Regions from separate parts of the Priestia sp. 40 genome, predicted to be linked through region 3. Evidence: riboswitches for the same ligand, from Rfam matches in the RefSeq annotation. Region 3 holds a riboswitch; each other region holds the start of a gene.

Region 1 (5,552 bases), on a different contig from region 3:
TTTACCTGAGTATCCGTCATTTCAAAAAGTTTCGTGCTATTTTTCTTAACAAGGTTGAAGCATTTATAAGCCTCCAACAGTCTAGTATTACACAACAAGATATTATTCTATGGAACAGAACCTTAAACGAAGCCTTTGACCGGATGATTGAACTCTTTACCATGTATTATGGACAAGTAGCAGAGGCGCAAGTATATGCTCAAAAAAAGCTAATTTCAGAACTGAGTACACCAATCATTAGTATTTCAGATACAGTTGGTGTTCTTCCTATAATTGGTCAGATCGATGACTATAAGAGCAATGACTTTGCGGGAAAAATTATGATGCAGGCAAAAGACCTTGAATTGTCTTGCCTAATCATTGATCTATCAGGTGTACCTTCCATTGATACAATGATGACCAATGAATTGTTTCAAGTCGTAAACATGTTAGAATTGCTAGGAATTGATACAACGATTACAGGTATCCGTCCAGAAATTGCTTTAACAGCCGTTCAATTGGGTATAGACTTCAGTAAAATAAGAACCTATGGAAAACTAAAGGACGCAGTAAGTGACCTTTTGCATATAAGGTAAAAGAATTATAGCAGCAGGAAGACTACCAATGGAAGGTAGTCTTCTTATTGTTGGATAGAAATAAAGACGGAATAGCTAGTAACTAAGCATCAATTGAAATTAGTAATTTAACTTATCAAAAGAAGGGTTTATTTTATTGTTATTGAATCTGTACAAGACGTTTTATCTCAAATCTTAATTCCAGAGAGGGGAAATGACAATGGCCATTGGAAGAGAACGAGCTGCAAGGAGTATTTTGGGTCAATCAGGATTGAGGAATAGGAATCCAGAAAACGCTATGCTTGATGAAAAAGATAAAAAATCTCGTACCTCAGATTTTGAAAAAGTTCCCACTCCTCGTCAGGGGTCTACTCGAACAGCAAGGATGGCAGAAGAATATAGGGCTGAATATAAAAGGGTAAAAAGAAGAGAGCAATTTTTGCAAGATACAATAGATTTATTAAACGATTGTAATAACAAGCAATCTGTTGAAGAGTTAAAGGAATTAATTAATTTAGCAAAAGAACGATTAACTATGTATAAAGGCAAATAGAAATTATTTCTTTTTTTATCAATGAAGTGCTGTAATATGAATACGTTCACATTCACATTGATGTGAGTGCATTTTTGCTAGGAGAGAGCAGCCAGTATATGATGGTTGCTCTTTTCGTATTTGTAAGAAGATGTGACTATATGAAAGATTGGTTTAGCGTATTCGCTCTAAGAAATGAATCAAAGAGAGAAATTAGAAGTGAGGAATAGCGCTCCTTGCAAAGTGCAATGAAGAGGCTAGGTATAATGGAGTCAGATATTTTTTTAATACAATTGGTGAAGATAAATAACAATTAGGTAATGGAGCCAAATTCTTTAAATACTATGTAGCTATTGCGATAAGCTTTCCTGTCCAACCCAAAAACAAAGAAGAACCCTTACTGTAGTAGGTAATGAGGAAGTAATGAGATAAGAGATGTGCTATTTCTGATTTTCCAATTTTTTGTTGACAAGCTAAGAAAACAAGTGTAATATTTCTTCTAGTTAAATAAATTGAATATTCTTATCTCGAGAGGTGGAGGGACTGGCCCTAGGAAGCCTCGGCAACAGACTGTTAAAGTACTGTGCCAATTCCAGTAGCAATTTGCTTGAAGATAAGAAGAGAACCCATAACGATTATTAACCTCTTCTTATTTTTAAGAAGAGGTTTTTTATTTTAAAAAGAAAGAAGGAAACAAACTCATGACAAAGACACTAGTGAAGGCTCCATTTAAAGCTGATCACGTAGGCAGCTTTTTACGCACAACTCCCCTTAAAGAAGCAAGAAAAGCGTATGCAAATGGTACAATTAATGAAGCCGATCTAAAATCTGTAGAGGATAAAGAAATTGAAAAGCTTGTCCAGAAGCAAATTGAAGTAGGTCTTAAATCTATCACGGACGGTGAATTTAGACGTTCTTGGTGGCATTTGGACTTCTTATCAGGCTTAGAAGGTGTAGAGCAGTTTGAGACAGAATATATCAGCCAATTCAAGGGTGCAAAAACCAAAAATAACGCGATTAAGGTAGTAGGTAAAGTAGACTTCAATCATCATTATATGGTAGAACATTTCACGTTTTTAAAAGAAGCTGTCGAACGCCATGGTGATGGAAGCCAAGTCGCTAAATTCTCACTTCCAAGCCCAAACATGTTATTTACTCGAATTCAAGAAGATACATATTACAATGGAAACAGAGATCAATTTTATCATGATACTGTGGCTGCTTATCAGAAAGCGATTCAAGCCTTTTACGACGCAGGCTGCCGTTATCTACAATTAGACGATACTTCGTGGATTGATTTTGTTTCTGAAGAACGAATCAATGCGGTTGTTGAGAAGCTGGGTATGGATGTAAAAGACATTATTAATACTCGAGTAAGTTGTTTAAATGATGCTATTTCTAAAAAGCCTGAAGATATGCTCATTACTATGCATATTTGCCGTGGAAACTTTAGATCTACTTATATCACAAGTGGTGGCTATGATACTATATCCGATGCAATCTTTGCTAACTTACATGTAGATGGGCTTTTTCTTGAATATGATGATAACCGTTCAGGAGATTTTGAACCATTAAAAAGCTTTACAGGTAACAATCAAACTGTTGTTTTAGGGTTAGTAACATCTAAATTTCCTACACTAGAAGATACTGAGGTTATTAAGCAAAGAATTCAAGAAGCAAGTCAGTATGTTCCTCTAGCTAACTTGTCATTGAGTCCGCAATGTGGCTTTGCAAGTACAGAAGAAGGAAATGTATTAACAGAAGAGGAACAGTGGAATAAAATTAGTCACATAATTAAAATTGCTCAAGATGTCTGGGGAGCCAACTAAAAAGTGAGAATCGCTTTTTAATTTTACATAAGTAGCATTCTAGATGTGTTGAAATACTATAAATGGGCGGATCTTATAACCGAAAAAAGGAAGAATGAAGTTCATTCTTCCTTCAGCCATTATTATAAAGTTCTATTAGAAACGTCCGCCGCCAAGTTGTTGCTCAGCCATTTGTACAAGACGCTTAGTGATTTCACCACCTACTGATCCGTTTGCACGTGCAGTTGTGTCAGCACCAAGGTTTACACCAAATTCGCTCGCAATTTCATACTTCATTTGATCGATTGCTTGTTCAGCACCATATACTAATAACTCGTTGTTGTTACTGCTTTTGTTGTTTGCCATGTTGTGTCACCTCCTTGTTTCTTTTAAAGTTCCTATCTTAAAAGAAGTACATACATAGTAAATAATGGATGTATTATTTTCTTACGTGCTTCCTATACTATTTTTTAGAAACAAATGACACTGTAAAAAGTGGTATTAGATGTTTCATTTCCTTGTAATGAAAATCAATATTTGCCATGTTCGAAAAAAGAGCCGTACCTTTTAAGTACGGCTCTTTTTTCTATTTATTGATGACGAAGATTTTCGATTTCTTCTACAGAAAGACCTGTCAATTTACTGATTATATTACTCGCTATACCTTCTTGAATCATTCCAATGGCCATTAACTTTATAGCTTCTTCTTTTCCTTTCCTTTCAGCTCTTTTCAAAGCTGATTTCTCATCTAATAATGCTTTTCTTCGGGCTTCATAAGCTAATAATACTTCTGGATCTTGGCTTACGCGTTCCCACTCATCTATCGCTTTTTTTAGCACGTGATCTTCTTGCATTGCAATCTCCTCCAATACTTGAGTGATTTCTTCATCTTCCGATGCTTCAAGCAATAATAACCATCGTACAAGTTGATCTTCTCGTGGATCTACCTCTCTGTTACGCCATTTAATCAATAACTTAGGTAGTTCCATAAAATGAATTTCTATCATATCCGTTAAGAGTAATTTTTGTTCACGTTCGTATAACTGGAAGGTGGAATGATAATGATTAATATGAGATAAATAACGGAAATTTACAATATTGATGGTGATGGTTTTACAAAGCTCTCCGTAGTCCATACCTTCTTTCATTTGACTGCTATACATCTTGGACCAATAATAGAGGGTTCGCTTTTCCATGTCATGTTTGTTATTAAGCTGAATCTCAATATTAACGCGGCTTCCATCTTCTAATTGTGCGTGTACGTCCAGAATGGAACGTTTATCTTCTTGGTTTTCTTTATTAAAATGCGGATCTAACAGCTGAACCGTTTGAATCTTCTTTTCGTCTGGAAAACGAAGCGCAGCATTTAAAAAGGCAGCTAGAATGGATTCATTTCCATGGGTGCCAAATAATGATTTAAATGCAAAGTCAACACGTAAATCTAATCGTTTTGTCATAATGCCCTCCGTCGTATTTATGGTTATTACCAATAGTATATCATGACTAGATTTCTTCTTCCTATAGTACACTTTGTACCCGCAGATATGTACGCTAAAAAAAACTCAGTTAACCTTTCTCTTGCCCCAAGGTTTTATATAAGAAATAATGACTAAAAAAGCCAGAAGGATAAAGCTTATTGAAATACCCCAAAATAGCATTCTTCGACTCTGAAAATAAAGAGGGTTTTGGAAAGGATGTAAATCACTAGAAAGAATTTTGGGGAATAAATTATATACGACATTACCCGTAATTGATGACCCCAGGAGAATTGCAAGCATGTTACCTATCCATTTTGTCAGAACCCAATAATATTTTGTTAGGCCTCCCCAGTGAGTACGCAGAGCTAACCATATCCCTGTGAGTAAAGAGGCTAATGCGCCAGGTATCGTTAGATAATGGTCAAAATAACTAATAAATAGTATTCCCACGTATATCTGCGATTGATCAGAAAAGAAAGTCATTGAACTTGTTACTAAGAGTTGTCCAAAAATGCCGCCAAAATAAATAATTACAGATAGAACGTGTATAATGAGCCACCATTGCTTACTTCTACGTGTTAGTCTCTTTCGTAACTTCTTAGAAATAAACACGCATAATAAAGTTAGAAGGACAAGTGTTACTAGTAATGTAACAGCAAAAATAAACAGTTTTTGGTCACCTCTCAATTTTCTCCTTTACGATATAGATGAGTATCTTTGAATTAGGCAAAATGAAAAATTAGTTTAAAGAAGTGAAAAATAAAACGCACTCCATATAAAATTAAGACAAGCCCAGCTACAACTGAAATAATTCGTAAGAATTTATCAGTAAGAAGATCGCGGCCAAAGTGGACAGTAAAAGCAACATTTAGATTCCAAAGGATAATCCCTACTAGAATAAATAAACTGTAGAGAAAAGAAAGAGAAGAGGACACTTTCTGTGTCAGTTCTTGCAAGGTAGCTCCGTACACCCCAAACCAAAATACAATGTTTAAAGGGTTTAATAAAGCCATCAAAAAGCCAATACAAAATGTTCGATGCCATGAAGACAGTGTTGTTTTCATATCATCTTTCTTTAAGGAAGTCTTCCTAGATAAACTACTTAGTCCCAACTTAATAAGAAAAAACCCGCCTAACATATATGTAGATACAACTATAAACTGATGTTCAAATAAATGCT
Region 2 (5,552 bases), on a different contig from region 3:
ACTTTCCATACGGATATCTGCTGGGATATCATCTGACTTTGTTTCTCCTACAAGAGGATTTAAGAACAGGCCGTCTACAATTTCTAATGCCGTTTTTTGAATATATTCGTGCGCACGGTGAACAGGGTTACGAGTTTGGAATCCAACAACCGTTTTCCAACCGCGTTCTTCAAATGCTGCTCTTGTTTCAGTTGGATCTAGGTAATATTTTTCAAAACGCGTTTTAGGTGTACGTTCTACAAGTACGATTGGACCTGCTACATATACATTTGGGCGTTCCATCATTTTCTTCACACCAGGGTGGGCAAGTTCTGCTGTGCGGTACACATTTTCCGCTTCTTTTTCTTTATTTGGCGTATATACCTCAGAAACTTCTAGAACACCATATGTCACACCGCTTTGAACTAGTTTTACTTTGTCGCCAATGTTTAATTCTTTAGCTTGCTCTTCTGTTACGGGAAGAGTAATAGGAATACTCCATACAGTTCCATCTGCTAGACGCATATTTTCAACAACTGATTGATAATCTTTTTCTCCTAAAAACCCTGTAATTGGGCTGTAAGCACCAATTCCAATTAGTTCTAAATCACTTAGAGCCATGTTGTCTACTTCAATTTCTTTTGTTAGTGAAGTGTAGTCATATGTTGGTTGATATAAATTAATTAATTCTCCACCGTGTGCTTGAATTGTTGTCATTTTGTAAAATCCTCCTTAAGTAATTAACACAATATAATAAAAAGCAATTGAATCACGCAGTCATTTTTTCTTTTTCCGACTGCAAGCTTGCTCTTTTTCTTCTAGTCGTTCTAGCTAAGCTTAGAACACCTGCTGTGGCAATGCAGCCACTAGCTAGCACCACAAATGAATATAAGTCGCTTTCAAGTACTAATTTCACAAGAACATATGAGATTACGAGTGAAAATACAGGGGATACCACCCAAACCTTTAACATTTGAATGACCACTTCGCGCTGTTCTTTCGTAAATCCCGTTTTCGCTGCGCCTATCCCAATAATAGAAGACGTAGTGACCTGTGTAAGCGGTACTGGCAAACCAAACAGTGAAGCTGCTGTAACAAGAGAAGCACCAGTACCTGAAATAATGCAGCCTTCCCCTACAGAATAGCGAGTAATTTTTTTTCCGTTTGTTTCAATAACTCGGCCTCCTAGTAAAAGAGCTCCGAGTGCCACCGCCAATCCTCCTGCTATGACACCCGTTGTAGCATCCATTAACCCAGCTCCTACTAGAGGACCGACAGCATTTGCCACATTATTCATTCCAGCTGAGAAGGCTTCAAAGAATCCCGTCGCTATAACTAAAATCGTTAAAACTCTTTTCCACTTTCCCTCTGCTTCTTTTTTATGCGCTCTGCGTTTTATCACTTTCCCAATCAAAAAAGCAATGACAAATGAAACTAGCGGAACAATAATCCAAAAAGACATGACAATTAAAAGTTTTTCTACATACAGAGATTGATAAGCTACTCCTACTCCAACAACTGAGCCAACTGTTACTTCACTTGTTGATAGAGGGATACCAATCAAATTCGCGAAAAAGAGTGACAGCGTTGCAGCAGCCAGAATGATAATAACTAATTCTACTGACAGCAGTTTTTCAGGTATGATACCTGAACTGATGGTTTTTACCACCTCACCGCCTCCGGTAACAGCTCCGAGCACAATTCCTACAGCACAGATGAACAGGGCCACTCTTCGCTTTTTAATTGCACCGGAGCCGTATGAAACGCCCATAGCAGCTGCTGCACCGCTTGCCCCAATATTCATTGCAAAAAAAAGCGCAATGATAAAGGCAACATATAAAAGCATCATTTATTCAGCTCTTTCGTATTTAAGATTCGTGTAATCCGCACTCAACTTTTTGTGTACCCGCCCATCTTCCTGAACGTAAATCGTCTACATTATAGGCAGGTGCGGTACAGGGCTCACAGCCGATACTTGGGTAGCCTTGATCATGAAGTTTGTTGTACGGCAAATCATGCTTATACACATAGCGCCAAATTTCTTTCCATGACCAATGAATTAACGGACAAACTTTCACCTTCTTGAATTTCTCATCTTTATTAAAATAATTCGTGTTGGCACGAGACTCAGACTGCTCGCGTCTCAAACCGGAAATCCACGCATCATAAGGAGCAAGGGATTCTCTTAGCGGAATGATTTTTCGAATTTGACAGCATAAGTTAGGCTGACTCTTCCAAAGCTCATCTCCATGTTTTTCAGCTTGTTCTGCAAGAGTTAAATCCGGCTTTTTCATATGAATACGTAAATCAGGGAAGCGTTCTTTAATTGCATCAATCACTTCATATGTTTCTTTAAAATGAACGCCTGTATCTAAAAAGACAATTTCAGCGTCTTTTTTCACTTTTGAAATTAAATCAATTAACACGATTCCTTCGATCCCAAAGCTTGACGCATAAATAATTGAATCTCCGTAGGTATCATACGCCCACCGCAATGCTGAAAGGGCTCCTTTTGTTTCATCTTTACTGTCGAACTCTGGAAATGTATCGCTCCAGTTTTCGTACGTATATAAGTCTGCCATTTTCTCCACTCCAATTCTTAGTTATCCGCGTTATCCAATAAAAAAAGACGGTTTTACCCACTAGAATTGGATAAAACCGCCTCTAGTGTGTCTAGTCAGCGAAACTATTTAATTCTTACTTTGCTTCGGCGTGTTCAAAAATTTGTTTTAAGTCGGGGTTTACAGTCATTGGTTTCCCTTCTCAAATTATCGCTTGCGCTATATCAAAATAAAAAGTCTTCCGTATTGAAAGACTGGGTAGGCAATAAATTTTCACCTTATCTTTCAAAATGATACACACTTTGCTGGAATTAGCACCTTGCTAAGCAGGTTGCCGGGGTTCAGCGGGCCAGATCCCTCCACCACTCTTGATAAGCATTTTTTAAAAATTTTAGCATATTTAGAATATTTGTCAACATTAAAAATCATATATCCGATAAGAAAACTATACTTTAAATTCACAGAAATATCTATACTTTTATTTAAAACAACATATGTAAATTTAACCCAAATGTGAACATATCAGTTTATAAAACGCTTTCTTTTTTCTCCAACTTTTGATGTTCTCTTGCTAAATAAAACGCAAAATCTCTCTATAAAATTAATAGCGGATTTATAAGCTTTACGGATAATTCACCCACATTAGCACACATTACAGATAACACTGACTGACAGATAGGAGCTATATAAGATGGAGAGACAACCCTTTCAATTAGACGATACAATTAAAAATAATGTACGAACATATTTACAGCAGATTTCAACTGAAGCCTCTAATTTAATTAAACATTTAGACACGAGTGATCATTGTATCCTATGTGATTTTGAGGAGATGAGAAGGTTATTTCAAGATGTTCAAGCTACGGCCGCCTCTTATTACTTGCGTCATTACTTATCGCCTTATACATTTGAATATGCTGCTCTGTCCTTAGCTATTCATAACCTCTCTGAGAAACGTCACGGCGCTTTAATTGTCATTGAACGGGAACAAAATGTAGATCCTCTTATTCAAAAAGGAATGCCTATTCAAGCTCCTGTCAGCGCTACGCTAGTTGAGACGCTGTTCTATCCAGGAACACCCTTACATGACGGAGCTGTCCTAATTAGAAATAATCAGCTTATTTCGGCTGCTAATGTTTTACCTCTCTCGTCTATTATTTCAACGAACAAAAAATTGGGAACACGTCACCGTGCAGCCATTGGAATGTCAGAAAAATCGGATGCATTAATTTTAGTTGTATCTGAAGAAACAGGCAAAATTTCGTTTGCGCTTGATGGAAGCCTCTACCCTATTCACTCCAGCAAAAATATGATTTAAGAGCCCTTTCCTGATAAGCAGCCCTATCTTGACTTCTATATCCTTTCTCTTTAATATATTTCATAGTTTTTACATACTATAGATACGGGTGATGCATATGGCAATTTTAAAATTTGAACATGTAGGCGTTCAAGTAAAGGATATAGAAAAATCTATTGAGTTCTATACACAAAAGGTGGGATTAGAGCTCATCGAAACACTACCACATACCGATCCGTCTTTGAAGCTAGCTTTTCTAGGTTTAGAAGGCAATGTAATCGTAGAGTTAATTCAAGGGTATAACTCAAGCTTACCTAATGAAGGTAAAGTTCATCATTTTGCGCTGGCAGTAGATGGAATTGAAGAGGAGTTTGAGCGTTTAAAATCAGCAGGCGTTTCATTTGTGGAAGAAAACATTGTAACTTTGCCAAATGGAGCAAGATACTTATTTTTCTATGGTCCAGACAAAGAATGGATTGAATATTACGAAGTAAAAAGATAAAGATATCTTATACCTTCAGTGAAAAATGGTCATACTGTGGCTATGACTAATCACTGGAGGTATTTTTATGATGGAATGGCTATTATTTCGACTTTTTCGTCGTTCTATTTTAGTGCGGCTTCTTTTTATTATCGGCTGCCTTGTTTTACTTTTCGGCATGCTTATACATTTCCTAGAGCCGCAAACGTTTGGGAATGTGTTTGAAGGAATTTGGTGGGTTATTATTACAATCTCTACTATAGGGTACGGTGATTTTGCTCCCACCACTACGATTGGAAGGTTAGCTGCAATTATTTTAGTCCTCATTGGAACGGGATTTATTACTACTTATTTTGTCACGCTTTCTAAAATTGCTGTTTCCGCCGAGAGCGCTTATCTGGAAGGAAATTTAAAGTTTTATGGAAAAGATCACTTCATCGTTGTGGGGTGGAATGAGCGCGCCAAACTCGTGTTAGAGTCTTATCGCGACGCATTTCATAAAGAAGACATTGTTCTTATCGACGACTCTTTGACTAAAAACCCCATGATCTGTGATCGCGTTCATTTTATTAAAGGAAGTCCCTCTCACTATGAGGTATTAGAACTTGCTAATGCTCGGTACGCAAAAAAAGTGCTGATTACTGCGGATCAGCATAAGACAGAAGAATATGCAGACATGAATACTATTGTTACGCTAGTCGCTCTGCAAGGACTGAACCCTTCTATTTACAGCATCGTTGAACTGTTAACAAAAAAGCATATTCAAAATGCGCAAAATTTGGGGGTAAATGAAATGATTAAAACAAACGAGTTGATTAGTCAGGTCATGTACGAACATATTTTTGTAAAAAAATTAGAGAGTTTAAGAAAAGAATAGTCCCTTCAATTACCGAAGCAGCGCCTCTTCTGCCTCTCTAATTAGCTCTTCTCCTAAGCTGATATACTTTTCTGGAAATGAAGCGTCTGCGTCTTGGGGTTCTGCAAACTGATTAAATGAAGCACCCACGTTTCCATTGTGAACATTGTCATCTAGGCCAATTTGATACTTATGTGAAAGTAAAAATGGCGTACCAATCTGTACGGTTGTTCCTTTAGAATCCAGTTCTCCATTCGTAGCTGTAAACGGGATACGTAAAAACTGATAGCCGACTTCATCGTTCATCTTATAGTCGAATGAACCATGATCATAATCCCAATTTCCTCCAATGTTATACCCAAGCGGCTTAAGCGTTTT
Region 3 (5,552 bases):
CTTGTCCTTGATATGAGTCAAAAGTGGAGTTTGCGCAAATAGTTGATGCTGCGGGGTATCATGGAGAATTTACCCTTCATATACTTTAATAATTGAAGAAAGGTGGTCGAATCATGAATCAAAAAGAAATCCCTCAATACGCTCTGTTTGTAAATGTAAAAGATTTAAAGGAAATGCAAAAAGATATTTGGTCAGAAGAAGCGGTTCAGGCAACGATGAAGTTTAACAAAAAACGCTACGATATTGATTTGCTGCTAAGAGGCTCCCACATTCGAAAGATGAAGAAAAAGTCATATTATATTGAATTTTATTCTCCAAAAATATTTCAGCGCGCCAAAGAAATACACCTAAACGCCGAATACAAAGATCCATCGCTTATGCGCAACAAATTGTCCCTCGATTTTTTCTCCTCTTTAGACGTTTTATCTCCTCACTCTCAGTTTGTCACTCTTAAAATTAATGGGAAAAATGAAGGAATATATCTTCAGCTCGAATCGGTAGATGAACTATTTTTGAAAAAAAGAAATTTAGCGGATGGATCCATATTTTATGCAGTGGACGGAGATGCTAATTTTTCTTTGATGAGCGATTTGGATAAAAGGCCGAAAACAACTTTGTTATCTGGATATGAAAATAAAGCAGTGAGAGAAGGGGATGAGGAAAAATTAGAAAAGTTTATATTTAATCTTAATACGTGGACAAATACAGAATTCGAACAGAATATTGAGAAGTACTTGAACGTCGACCGCTACTTATCTTGGTTAGTCGGTATTATTTGTATGCAGAATTACGACGGTTTTGTCCATAACTATGCCTTCTATCTAAATCATGAAAGCGGGCGCTTTGAACTGATTCCATGGGATTATGATGCAACTTGGGGAAGAGATGTAAATGGAAAAGTAATGGAAGGAGACTATGTCCGCGCACAAGGATTTAATACGCTTACAGCTCGCTTACTGGCGGTGAACAGCATTAAAAAGCGATATATTCAAAAAATGAACAATGTTCTAAATAATCAATTTACAATAGAATACATGAAACCAATCATTTATCAACTGCATGAGTATATTGCTCCTTATGTATTAAAAGATCCTTACGTAAAAGATAACTTGGAGCAATTTTATAAAGAACCCGAATTTATGCTGTCTTTTATAAAAGAACGAACAGCGTATATTAAAAATAACCTTTTGACTCTTTAAAAAGAGATAGATTTATAGGTAATTTATAGGCAACAGTGGATTTTGTTAATAATAGGCAAATGCAGGAAATCAATAGCTGTACATGATACGTATATATACAGTATGAATGACCAATAAGGATAACTAATAAGGAGGAAAAACAATGAGTAACTATTACTACGGCCAAGAACAAGGGCAAAATCAAAATCCGAGCCAAAAATCAAGCCAAAAACGCAGTCGAAATATACAAATGCCTGATAAAGGCTATTCTTCTCACTTCAAACCCCTAAAAGGAAGAGTGGTGACCGTTTATCGTGGAGGACCTGAATCTAAAACGGGTTATTTGGTTGACGTGCAATCAGATTATTTAATCTTAGCAGTAGAAAGCAACAATAACAATAATGGTGAAAATAACAACCAAAACAACCAAAACAACCAAAACAACCAAAACAACCAAAATAATAATCAACAAGAATATACACTTGTATATTATCACTTAGCGCATGTAAAAAGTATTACTGAAGATACTATGTCAAATTCGGCACAAACGTTTACAGGAATTAGTGCAGACTTAGAATTATATCGAGGAAAAACTTTTGCTGGAACTTTATCATTAATGAAAACTAAATATGTGCAGGTTAATCAAGGTGGACCTGAGAAAAAAGCAGGTCAGCTTCTTGATGTCTTAGGTTCATTTGAATCTGCTTATATAGTATTACTCACAGAGGATGACGGTATCATCTATATTAACACTGACCACGTTAAGAGTGTAAGTGAATATCAAAACAACAATGGAGATCAAACTACTCAATCTGTAAATGAACTCTCCGTGAGTCAAGAACCAGAATATATGAAATCCAAGAGTTTCAACGATCTGTTTGCACACCTTTCTCATAAATGGGTATCAATCAATAATGGAGGACCTGAAGCGGTAGAGGGCGTGTTAGTACAAAGTTGAAACGGCACATTTACACTTGTTCAGAACAATCAAGTATTACGCTTACAGCCAAGACACGTTAAAACCATTTGTGTAGGAGCAAAAGGAGCTTTTAAGCAAAACGACAACAATCAAAATAACGAGCAAACAGAAGAAAATGGAGAAACTGAAGCTGCAGAATCTACAGAAGAACGTACAGGAGGCCGTACGGGAGGCCGTACAGGAGGCCGTACAGGAGACCGTACAGGAAGACGTACAGGAGGTCGCACAGGAGACCGCACAGGAGACCGCACAGGAGACCGTACAGGAAGACGTACAGGACGTCGTACAGGAGGTCGCACAGACGATCGCTCTCGAGGACGCCGTACGGGTTCACGCTCTTCAGCACCGGCCGAGAAAGTTATTAAAACGAAAAATTATCGTTGGAAAGCATGATGAAATGGAACATAAAAGGTGCTTATAAAGCACCTTTTCTATCATATAAGAAAAAGGAGGAGAATCAGAATGAGTATGAATAATTATATCAATAAAATTGTAGAGTTAGATATTTCAGGTAAAACGACATTTGTTGGCAGACTTATTGATCTTGGATTAGATATTATGGTTTTGTATAATGGACATGATTATTTGTATATTCCTCTTTTACACATGCATCGTTTGCGGGAAGTATCGGAAGAAGACTATACGGTTTTACGTGAAATAGAAGAGAACTTAATAGAAGAAAGTCAGCGGATTTCTTATCGTAATATTTTACAGCAGGCAAAAGGGAAGTTTATTGAAATTTATGTAACAGGAGGGAAATCATTGCACGGCTATATCACAAGCGTGCTGAATGATTATCTTGTGTTTTATTCTCCAGTGTATAAAAATGTCTTTGTTTCTCTGCATCATTTGAAATGGCTTACCCCTTACAGTAATGAGTTAACCCCTTATTCTTTAAGTGACAAAGAGCTCCCAGTAAGGCCTGCCTCTGCACCTTTTGTCAGAAATTTTGAAGAGCAGCTTAAAAAATATGAAAATCAACTGGTCGTATTAGATTTAGGGGATCAATCAGAAAAGATTGGCGTACTTAAAGAAGTTTCTAATAATATTGTTGAACTGATTACGGCAAATGGAGAAAGTATGTATTGGAAGTTAGCTCACGTAAAATCTGTGCACTTGCCTTAGAAAAAGAGACCTCGCTGTCGTCTCTTTTTTTATGTCCTTATCAGGACAAGTATATTGAATAAACAAATAAGATGATTTAAATTTTTTAGAAAATTATGTTGACAATAAAGAAAATCTTTATTAAAGTTAGTAACAACAAACGTTAACCACCAACAATTATATAGAACTCTTATCAAGAGTGGCGGAGGGACTGGCCCTGCGATGCCCGGCAACCATCAAATGAAACATTCATTTGAACGGTGCTAATTCCTGTGGAACATCAGTATTGTTCTAACAGATGAGAGAAATCGTGTATAAACGAACACTCTTTCATCTGTGAAGAGTGTTTTTATTTTGAGTTAAGGAGAGAAATAGATGAAAATTGAAACTTTATTAGTTCGTTCAGGAGTAGGTCGTGACCCTTCAACAGGTTCTATTACAACACCCATTTACCAAGCATCAACATTTGCTCATCCTGCTTTAGGGCAAAGTACAGGATTTGACTATGCACGTACGGCAAACCCTACTCGTACAGCATTGGAAGAAGCAATTGCTGCTTTAGAAAAAGGAGAGGTAGGAGTAGCATTCGCTTCAGGAATGGCGGGTGTAATGTCAGTTTTAGCACTATTTAAAAACGGAGATCATTTAATTGTATCAGAGGATTTATATGGAGGAACGTACCGAGTACTAAATGAAATCTTTTCAGAGCAAGGAATTACTGTTTCGTACGTCAACACAGCCCATCTCGAGCAAGTAAAAGATGCGCTTCGTCCCAACACGAAAGCTTTATTTATTGAAACACCTACAAATCCAATGATGCACGTGACTGATTTGCCAGAAGCAATTGCGTTAGCTAAACAGCATGATTTGCTTACTATCGTTGACAATACCTTCATGTCCCCTTACTATCAGCGTCCTTTAGAGCTTGGAGCAGATATTGTGATACATAGTGCAAGTAAATACATTGGGGGCCATAATGATGTAGTTGCTGGTCTTGTAGTGGCTCGATGTAGTAGCTTAGGAGAGAAAATTCGTTTTTATCAAAATGCAGCTGGGGCAATCTTAGGTCCACAGGATAGCTGGTTGTTATTACGCGGTGTTAAGACGCTAGCGCTTCGGATGGAAAAGCATAACGAAAACGCACTGAAAATTGCAAATTGGCTTACTGCTCACGATCTCGTGGAAAAAGTGTATTACCCTGGTCTTGAAACACATCCAGGCTATGAAATCATGAAGAAACAAGCAACTGGATTTGGAGGCATGATTTCTTTTGCTGTCTCACACCCTGACATCGTGTCAGTACTTTTAGAAAATGTCAAAGTTATTACATTTGCAGAAAGCTTAGGAGGCGTGGAAAGTTTAATGACATTCCCAGCTCGTCAAACACACGCTGATATTCCGGAAGAAATTAGAAATCGTGTCGGAGTAACAAACTGTTTACTGCGATTATCAGTTGGAATTGAGCACGCAGATGATTTAATTAAAGATTTGAAGGAGGCATTTGATGCATACCAACAATAATAAACATAGATTTGGTACGAACTTAATTCATGCAAATACAGGAATTGACGGTCATTTTGGAGCGGTTAACGTACCTATTTATCAGGTATCTACATTTAACCAAGAAGATGAGACGAACAACGGCCGTTATGACTATTCTCGTTCAGGAAATCCAACTCGTGAGGCTTTAGAAAATACCATTGCTCAGCTAGAAAATGGGTACGCTGGTTTTGCTTTTTCATCAGGTATGGCTGCTATCTCATCGGTGTTATCTATTTTTGAATCAGGGGATGAAATTTTAGTTTCACACGATACGTACGGCGGAACATATCGTGTATTAACACGATTATTTTCAAAGTTTGGTATCAAAACAACTTTTGTTGATACAACGAAGGTTGAGAAAGTAGAAGAAGCTATTACAAAAGATACGAAGGCTATTTATATCGAAAGCCCTTCAAATCCATTTTTACAGGTAACCGATATTAAAGCAGTAGCAAGTTTGGCGAAGGAGCGCAATCTTCTTACAATTGTGGATAACACGTTTTTAACACCTTATCTACAGCAGCCGATTGACCTTGGTGTAAATATTGTGATTCATAGTGCTACAAAATATATCAGCGGCCACAGTGACGTCATTGGCGGTTTAGTTGTAGTAAGCGATGAAAAGCTAGCAGAAGAAGTCAAGTTTGTACAAAATGCTTTTGGTGCTATCTTGGGGCCACAGGATTGTTTTTTACTGCTTCGAGGAATTAAGACATTAAAAGTTCGTTTAGATCAGCAGTTAAAAACAG
Region 4 (5,552 bases), 120 kb from region 3:
GCACTTCTGCTACAATCAGCTGGTTGTCATTAAACAAACGTCCGACTTCCGCCATCCCCTCCATAAGCGGTCCGTTAATAATATCTAACGGATCATCATACTGAGCTAAAGCCTGTTCTAAATCAGGAAGCAATCCTTCTTTTGTACCTTCGACAATATACATTGCCAATCGTTCTTCGAGTGTTAACGTAGAAATTTCTACTTTTGCTTCTTTCTTTTTATCACGATAAAAGTCGGTAAACGTGCTTAGCGTTTCATCAGTTGTGTTAAATAATAACGCATTAGCAAGCTCAATTTCAGCTTCTGGAATAGAAGCATAGCGCTCTAATTTTTCGGTGTTAACAATGGCATAATCGAGTCCAGCCTGCGTACAGTGATAAAGGTAAACGGCATTTAGTACTTCACGTCCGACTGGAGGAAGACCGAATGACACGTTACTTACGCCAAGAATGGTCAGGCAATCAGGCAGGGCTTCTTTAATCATTTTAATTCCCTTAACTGTTTCTTCAGCAGAACCAATATATTGTTCATCACCAGTCCCTACAGGAAACACAAGAGGGTCAAAAATAATATCTTTTGGATTAAAGCCATGTTTTTCAACAAGCAAATCATGTGAGCGTTTAGCAATCTCTACTTTTCGTTCTGCAGTAACGGCCATGCCTGTTTCATCGATTGTACCGACAACCAGAGCTGCACCGAATTTTTTTACTAGCGGTAAGATTGCATCAAAACGCTCTTCACCATCTTCTAAGTTAATGGAGTTAATAATGACCTTACCTTGTGAGTACGTTAAAGCTTTTTCAATAACTTTCTCATCGGTTGAATCGATTACAAGAGGAACCTTCACTTTTTTTACAACTTCTTGAATAAACTCCTCCATATCTTCCATTTCTTCACGGTCTGGATCTGCTAAGCAAATATCAATAACGTGAGCACCATTTTTAACCTGAGCACGCGCAATTTCAGATGCTTCTTCAATTTTTCCTTCCGCAATCAGGCGTTTGAACTTGCGAGAACCGATTACATTCGTACGTTCTCCCACAAAAAGAGGGCGCATAGAATCGTCATATACAAGTGGTTCAATACCGGTTACAGCATGGTTATGCTCGGAGCGATCAAGCGAACGAGGCGCAACCTCTTTTACCGCTTCAGCCAGTGCTTTAATATGAGCAGGCGTTGTACCACAGCATCCGCCTACAAAGTTCAGCCAGCCTTTATCAGCAAACCCTTTAATTTTTTGAGCAAGCAGCTCAGGGGATTCATGATAATTGCCTTCTTCATCCGGAAGTCCAGCGTTTGGATAACAGCTAACTGCTGAAGTGGCTAGGTCTGAAAGAGAGCGAATATGATCCGTCATAAATTCAGGGCCTGTCGCGCAGTTAAGTCCGACTGAAAGTGGCTTCATGTGTTCCAGTGATAAGTAAAAAGATTCGATATCTTGACCAGCGAGAGTTGTTCCCATAGGCTCAATTGTTCCTGAAATCATAATAGGAACTTCGGTTTTTAGTTTTTCAAACGCTGCTGTGATGCCTAGAAATGCGGCTTTTACGTTCAGCATGTCTTGACAGGTTTCGACTAAAAGCAAGTCAACGCCGCCGTCTAACAAACCTCGAGCTTGCTCTTCGTACGATTCTACTAGTTCAGGGAATGTAATGCCTCCGGTAACAGAGAGCGTTTTAGTGGTAGGACCGATAGCTCCAGCTACGAACCTAGGCCATTCGGGAGTTGAATATTTATCGCGGGCTGCACAAGCAAGCTTCACAGCTTCGATATTCAATTCATACGCCAAGTGACCTAAATCGTATTCATCAAGTACGGTAGATGTTGAGCCAAACGTATTGGTTTCAATGATGTCAGCACCTGCTGCAAAGTACTCTTCATGAATGCGCTGAATGACATGAGGCGCTGTTCGAGTCAAATATTCGTTGCAGCCTTCATATTCTTCGCCGCCAAAATCTTCAGCGGTTAAATCAGCATCTTGAATCATCGTTCCCATTGCTCCATCGATGACGAGTATTCGCTTCTTTAGTTGTTGTTCGATAAGTGAGCTCATTTATATCTTCCTTTCTGATGTAACAAGTTGCTTGTCATGAATATAGCGTGTTAGAATTTCGGTCATTTCATAGCGCATAAACGGCGTAATTAAGTAAATACCGTCAAATAGCTCATATGCTGTATCAATTAAGTTTTTTGCAATCGCAAGGCCTTCGACTTCACCGCGAATTCGGTCATTTCCCGTTGCGTCCATTCGCTCTAGAATATCTTCGGATAATTTAATTCCAGGTACTTCATGGTGAATAAATCGCGCATTTCTTGCGCTTGTTAACGGCATGATCCCGATGTATACCGGTGTTGTTAAATGTTTGGTTGCTTCATATACCTCTTCAATTTGCTTAGTTGAATAGAGAGGCTGAGTAATGAAATAGTGAGCCCCGCAGTCGATTTTCTTCTCCAAGCGCTGAACGGCTCGGTCTAAGTGACGCACGTTTGGGTTAAAGGCGGCTGCAATGGAAAAATTGGTTTTTTGACCAAGCGGTTTGCCGGAATAAGATAGTCCTTCATTAAACTGAGCGATTAAACTAATCAAGTCAAATGAAGATAGATCGTAGACCGAAGTGGCACCAGGGAAATCGCCAACTTTTGACGGATCACCGGTAATCGCAAGCACTTGATTCATTCCTAGCGTATGAAGTCCCATTAAATGAGATTGAAGTCCAATTAAATTTCGGTCGCGACAGGTAATATGAATAAGCGGTCGTGCTTTTGTTTCTTGCTGCATCAGTGTTGCCATTGCCAAGTTGCTGATGCGAGGTGAGGCAAGAGAATTATCAGCTAATGTAATAGCATCTACGCCGACTTTATCAAGTGCTTTTGCGCCTTCTAAAAATTTCGTCGGGCCAAGCTGTTTAGGTGGATCTAGCTCGACGATAACCGAGCGGCGCTTTTTCACAATTTCATGCATATGAGGTTTATCCTGCTGCTCACGCTCTTGAACCGTAACGGCTGGTCTCATTTTAACGACTTTACTTGTAATCGGAGGCAAATCTTTTAAGGCAGATGACATTGCGCGTACGTGGGCTGGTGTTGTACCGCAGCATCCTCCAATTAAGCGAACCCCTTGTTCGCGGAATAAACGCGCGCTTTCTACAAAGTAGTCTTCATTTGTTTCATATTCCAGCTTTCCTTCTACATACGCCGGAAGGCTGGCATTAGGGTAAGCAGATAAGAAAGCTCGATCAGGAAGCGGTACTTCTTCAAGAGACTGAATCATATGATAAGGACCTAAACGGCAGTTTAGCCCGACAACATCTGCTCCCAAGTCTTCTAATTCTTTTAATGCATCTGCTAAAGGACGCCCATCTTGCAGTACGCCAATATCATGCAGGGAAACGTGGGTGATAATAGGCTTATCCGTTTCTTTTCTTGCCAGTGTAAGAACGGTCTTTAATTCTTCGAAATCATAGTATGTTTCAAATAAAAGGCCATCCACGCCTTCATTTAAAAGCCAAAACATTTGTTCACGAATGCTTCGCTTAACCTCTTCTAAACTAATAGCGTTTTTTTGGAAAGAACGAATTCCGCCGAGTGTACCAACCACGTAAGCCTGATCTTTTGCAGCTTGTTTCGCTAATTTTACACCAGCAACATTGATGTCTTTGACTGAATCTTCTAATCCATAACGGGCAAGTTTTTGATAATTAGCAGCGTACGTATTTGTTTGAATAACGTTTGCACCAGCTTCTACATAGGCTCTGTGAATACGAGAAACCTCTTCTGGTTTTGTGATGTTTAGTTCTTCAAAACAGCTGTCAATACCGTGTGAGTAAAGGAGGGTACCAGTGGCACCATCCCCAATTAAAATTTTAGACTTTAAATCTTCAAGTAACCCCATGTCAAAACCTCCTTAAATTGTTCCGCTTCTATTTCACGAGTGATTCGTTTTATGCAATATGCCGATAAAATAGAAAAAGTCTTCTTAAGAAGAAGACTTTTTTCGCCTTCTTATCTTCCAAGCAATAAATTGCTTGCTGGATTTAGCACCATGTCTCCAACGACTGGTTGCTGAGGTTTCAAAGGGCCAGTCCCTCCACCTCTCATGATAAGAATCAATTGTATATAATTGAAACATATTTTTTTAAATAGAAAGAATACTTATTTAATAATTTATCTGATTTTTAGAAATTATACAACAGTAAATTGTGAATTTCCAGCAAATATTGAGGAAAATTTAAAAGCTAAAGGGAAAATATCCGTATATTTTGTTTGAAAACTGCCGTTATGTTAAGGGATAAAGGGTTTTCATGAAAAAAACAAGAAGGAAATAAAAAAACGAAAAAGGCACAGCACCGGGTGAGGCGAGGATTTACATATAAAAGGCTCGTCTTTTTTTAACCGTTTCTACATATAGTGAACTATGAAGGGTAGAAGGGTGATGGGCATGAAAAGGTGGAAACTCACGCTGCAGGTTGCTGCTACGTATGTAGGCACCGTTGTAGGAGCCGGTTTTGCAACAGGCAAGGAAATTGTTCAATTTTTTACACAGTACGGGGAACTTGGAATGGTTGGAATTTTGGTCAGCGGCTTGTTTTTTATTTGGCTAGGTTCGAAAATGATGCTGCTTTCGCACGCAATTGGGGCTTCTTCTTATCAGCAGCTTAATACATATTTATTTGGTGATGTACTTGGAAAAGCGGTAAACGGTGTAATGATCGTCATTTTATTTGGAGTAACTTCAGTCATGCTAGCGAGTACGGGGGCAATAGGAAAAGAACAGTTCGGGCTGTGGCCTCCTGTTGGGATGATTTGTACAATTGTTTTAACTTATATATTTATCGCAAGAGGAATTAACGGTATTTTAATGGTTAATTCTCTTGTTGTGCCGATGATGCTTTCATTTGCTTTTATCATCTTTGTGCCAAATGTCAGCTATTTCTCACTGATTCAAACGAAGCCAGACTTAACGCTCGTCACACAGTGGAAGTGGGCGGTTAGTCCCTTTTTATATATTTCCCTAAATCTAGCTTTGGCTCAGGCCGTTTTGGTTCCATTAGGAAGCTCTGTGAAAGATAGGAGCGTGATTAAAAAAGGGGCCGTAATAGGAGGGTGTGTACTTACGTTTATGCTTGTTTCTACGCATCTTGCTCTTTCCAATTTGCCTTATTCATTTCAACTTGATATTCCGATGAGTGCCGTTGTTAAAAATATCTCAGCGTGGGTGAATGTTTTATTTACGGTAGTTGTGTTAGGTGAGATTTTTACTACATTGATTGGAAATGTATTTGGAATCGCTAAGCAGCTTCAATCATTTCTTCCCCTGAATGATAAGCAAGCTTTTGCGTTTATTATCTTGGCATGCTTTATTATCGGGCAATTTGGATATGCTCAGCTTCTTGAGTTTTTGTATCCGATATTTGGCTATATTGGACTAGCCTTTGTATGGATGCTATGTATTAAAAAAGAAAAAATAAGCTAAAAGCTGGATTTTAAAGAACAGATGTGAAAAAACGAAGTTAAATGATGTGACAAGTCGATTTTACTTTGCTATAATGTAA

The links. A riboswitch is a leader RNA that binds a small molecule or an ion and turns the genes downstream of it on or off. The one in region 3 is predicted to bind S-adenosylmethionine.
Region 1: it holds a riboswitch for S-adenosylmethionine, as region 3 does, so the genes downstream of both, ACO1DI_RS22275 (5-methyltetrahydropteroyltriglutamate--homocysteine S-methyltransferase) here and ACO1DI_RS20470 (trans-sulfuration enzyme family protein) in region 3, are expected to answer to the same signal.
Region 2: it holds a riboswitch for S-adenosylmethionine, as region 3 does, so the genes downstream of both, ACO1DI_RS09320 (phosphoadenylyl-sulfate reductase) here and ACO1DI_RS20470 (trans-sulfuration enzyme family protein) in region 3, are expected to answer to the same signal.
Region 4: it holds a riboswitch for S-adenosylmethionine, as region 3 does, so the genes downstream of both, ACO1DI_RS21090 (bifunctional homocysteine S-methyltransferase/methylenetetrahydrofolate reductase) here and ACO1DI_RS20470 (trans-sulfuration enzyme family protein) in region 3, are expected to answer to the same signal.

What each region holds. Positions count from the first base shown of each region.
Region 1 covers NZ_JBMPZA010000020.1:55,177-60,728, forward strand. Annotated here, with positions in the region: gene ACO1DI_RS22265 (STAS domain-containing protein) at 1-575, shown strand, start outside; gene ACO1DI_RS22270 (hypothetical protein) at 775-1,107, shown strand; SAM riboswitch class I at 1,606-1,706, shown strand; gene ACO1DI_RS22275 (5-methyltetrahydropteroyltriglutamate--homocysteine S-methyltransferase) at 1,788-2,915, shown strand; gene ACO1DI_RS22280 (alpha/beta-type small acid-soluble spore protein) at 3,051-3,260, opposite strand; gene ACO1DI_RS22285 (Rpn family recombination-promoting nuclease/putative transposase) at 3,485-4,351, opposite strand; gene ACO1DI_RS22290 (LysE family transporter) at 5,095-5,552, opposite strand, start outside.
Region 2 covers NZ_JBMPZA010000005.1:1,582,558-1,588,109, forward strand. Annotated here, with positions in the region: gene sat (sulfate adenylyltransferase) at 1-696, opposite strand, end outside; gene ACO1DI_RS09315 (inorganic phosphate transporter) at 749-1,828, opposite strand; gene ACO1DI_RS09320 (phosphoadenylyl-sulfate reductase) at 1,848-2,561, opposite strand; SAM riboswitch class I at 2,816-2,918, opposite strand; gene cdaS (sporulation-specific diadenylate cyclase CdaS) at 3,232-3,858, shown strand; gene ACO1DI_RS09330 (VOC family protein) at 3,956-4,339, shown strand; gene ACO1DI_RS09335 (potassium channel family protein) at 4,407-5,195, shown strand; gene ACO1DI_RS09340 (YugN-like family protein) at 5,205-5,552, opposite strand, start outside.
Region 3 covers NZ_JBMPZA010000017.1:149,400-154,951, reverse strand. Annotated here, with positions in the region: gene ACO1DI_RS20490 (CotH kinase family protein) at 111-1,199, shown strand; gene ACO1DI_RS20485 (hypothetical protein) at 1,429-2,136, shown strand; gene ACO1DI_RS20480 (hypothetical protein) at 2,273-2,578, shown strand; gene ACO1DI_RS20475 (DUF2642 domain-containing protein) at 2,620-3,282, shown strand; SAM riboswitch class I at 3,449-3,566, shown strand; gene ACO1DI_RS20470 (trans-sulfuration enzyme family protein) at 3,637-4,782, shown strand; gene ACO1DI_RS20465 (trans-sulfuration enzyme family protein) at 4,766-5,552, shown strand, end outside.
Region 4 covers NZ_JBMPZA010000017.1:264,681-270,232, reverse strand. Annotated here, with positions in the region: gene metH (methionine synthase) at 1-2,053, opposite strand, end outside; gene ACO1DI_RS21090 (bifunctional homocysteine S-methyltransferase/methylenetetrahydrofolate reductase) at 2,054-3,892, opposite strand; SAM riboswitch class I at 4,000-4,106, opposite strand; gene ACO1DI_RS21085 (amino acid/polyamine transporter II) at 4,439-5,473, shown strand.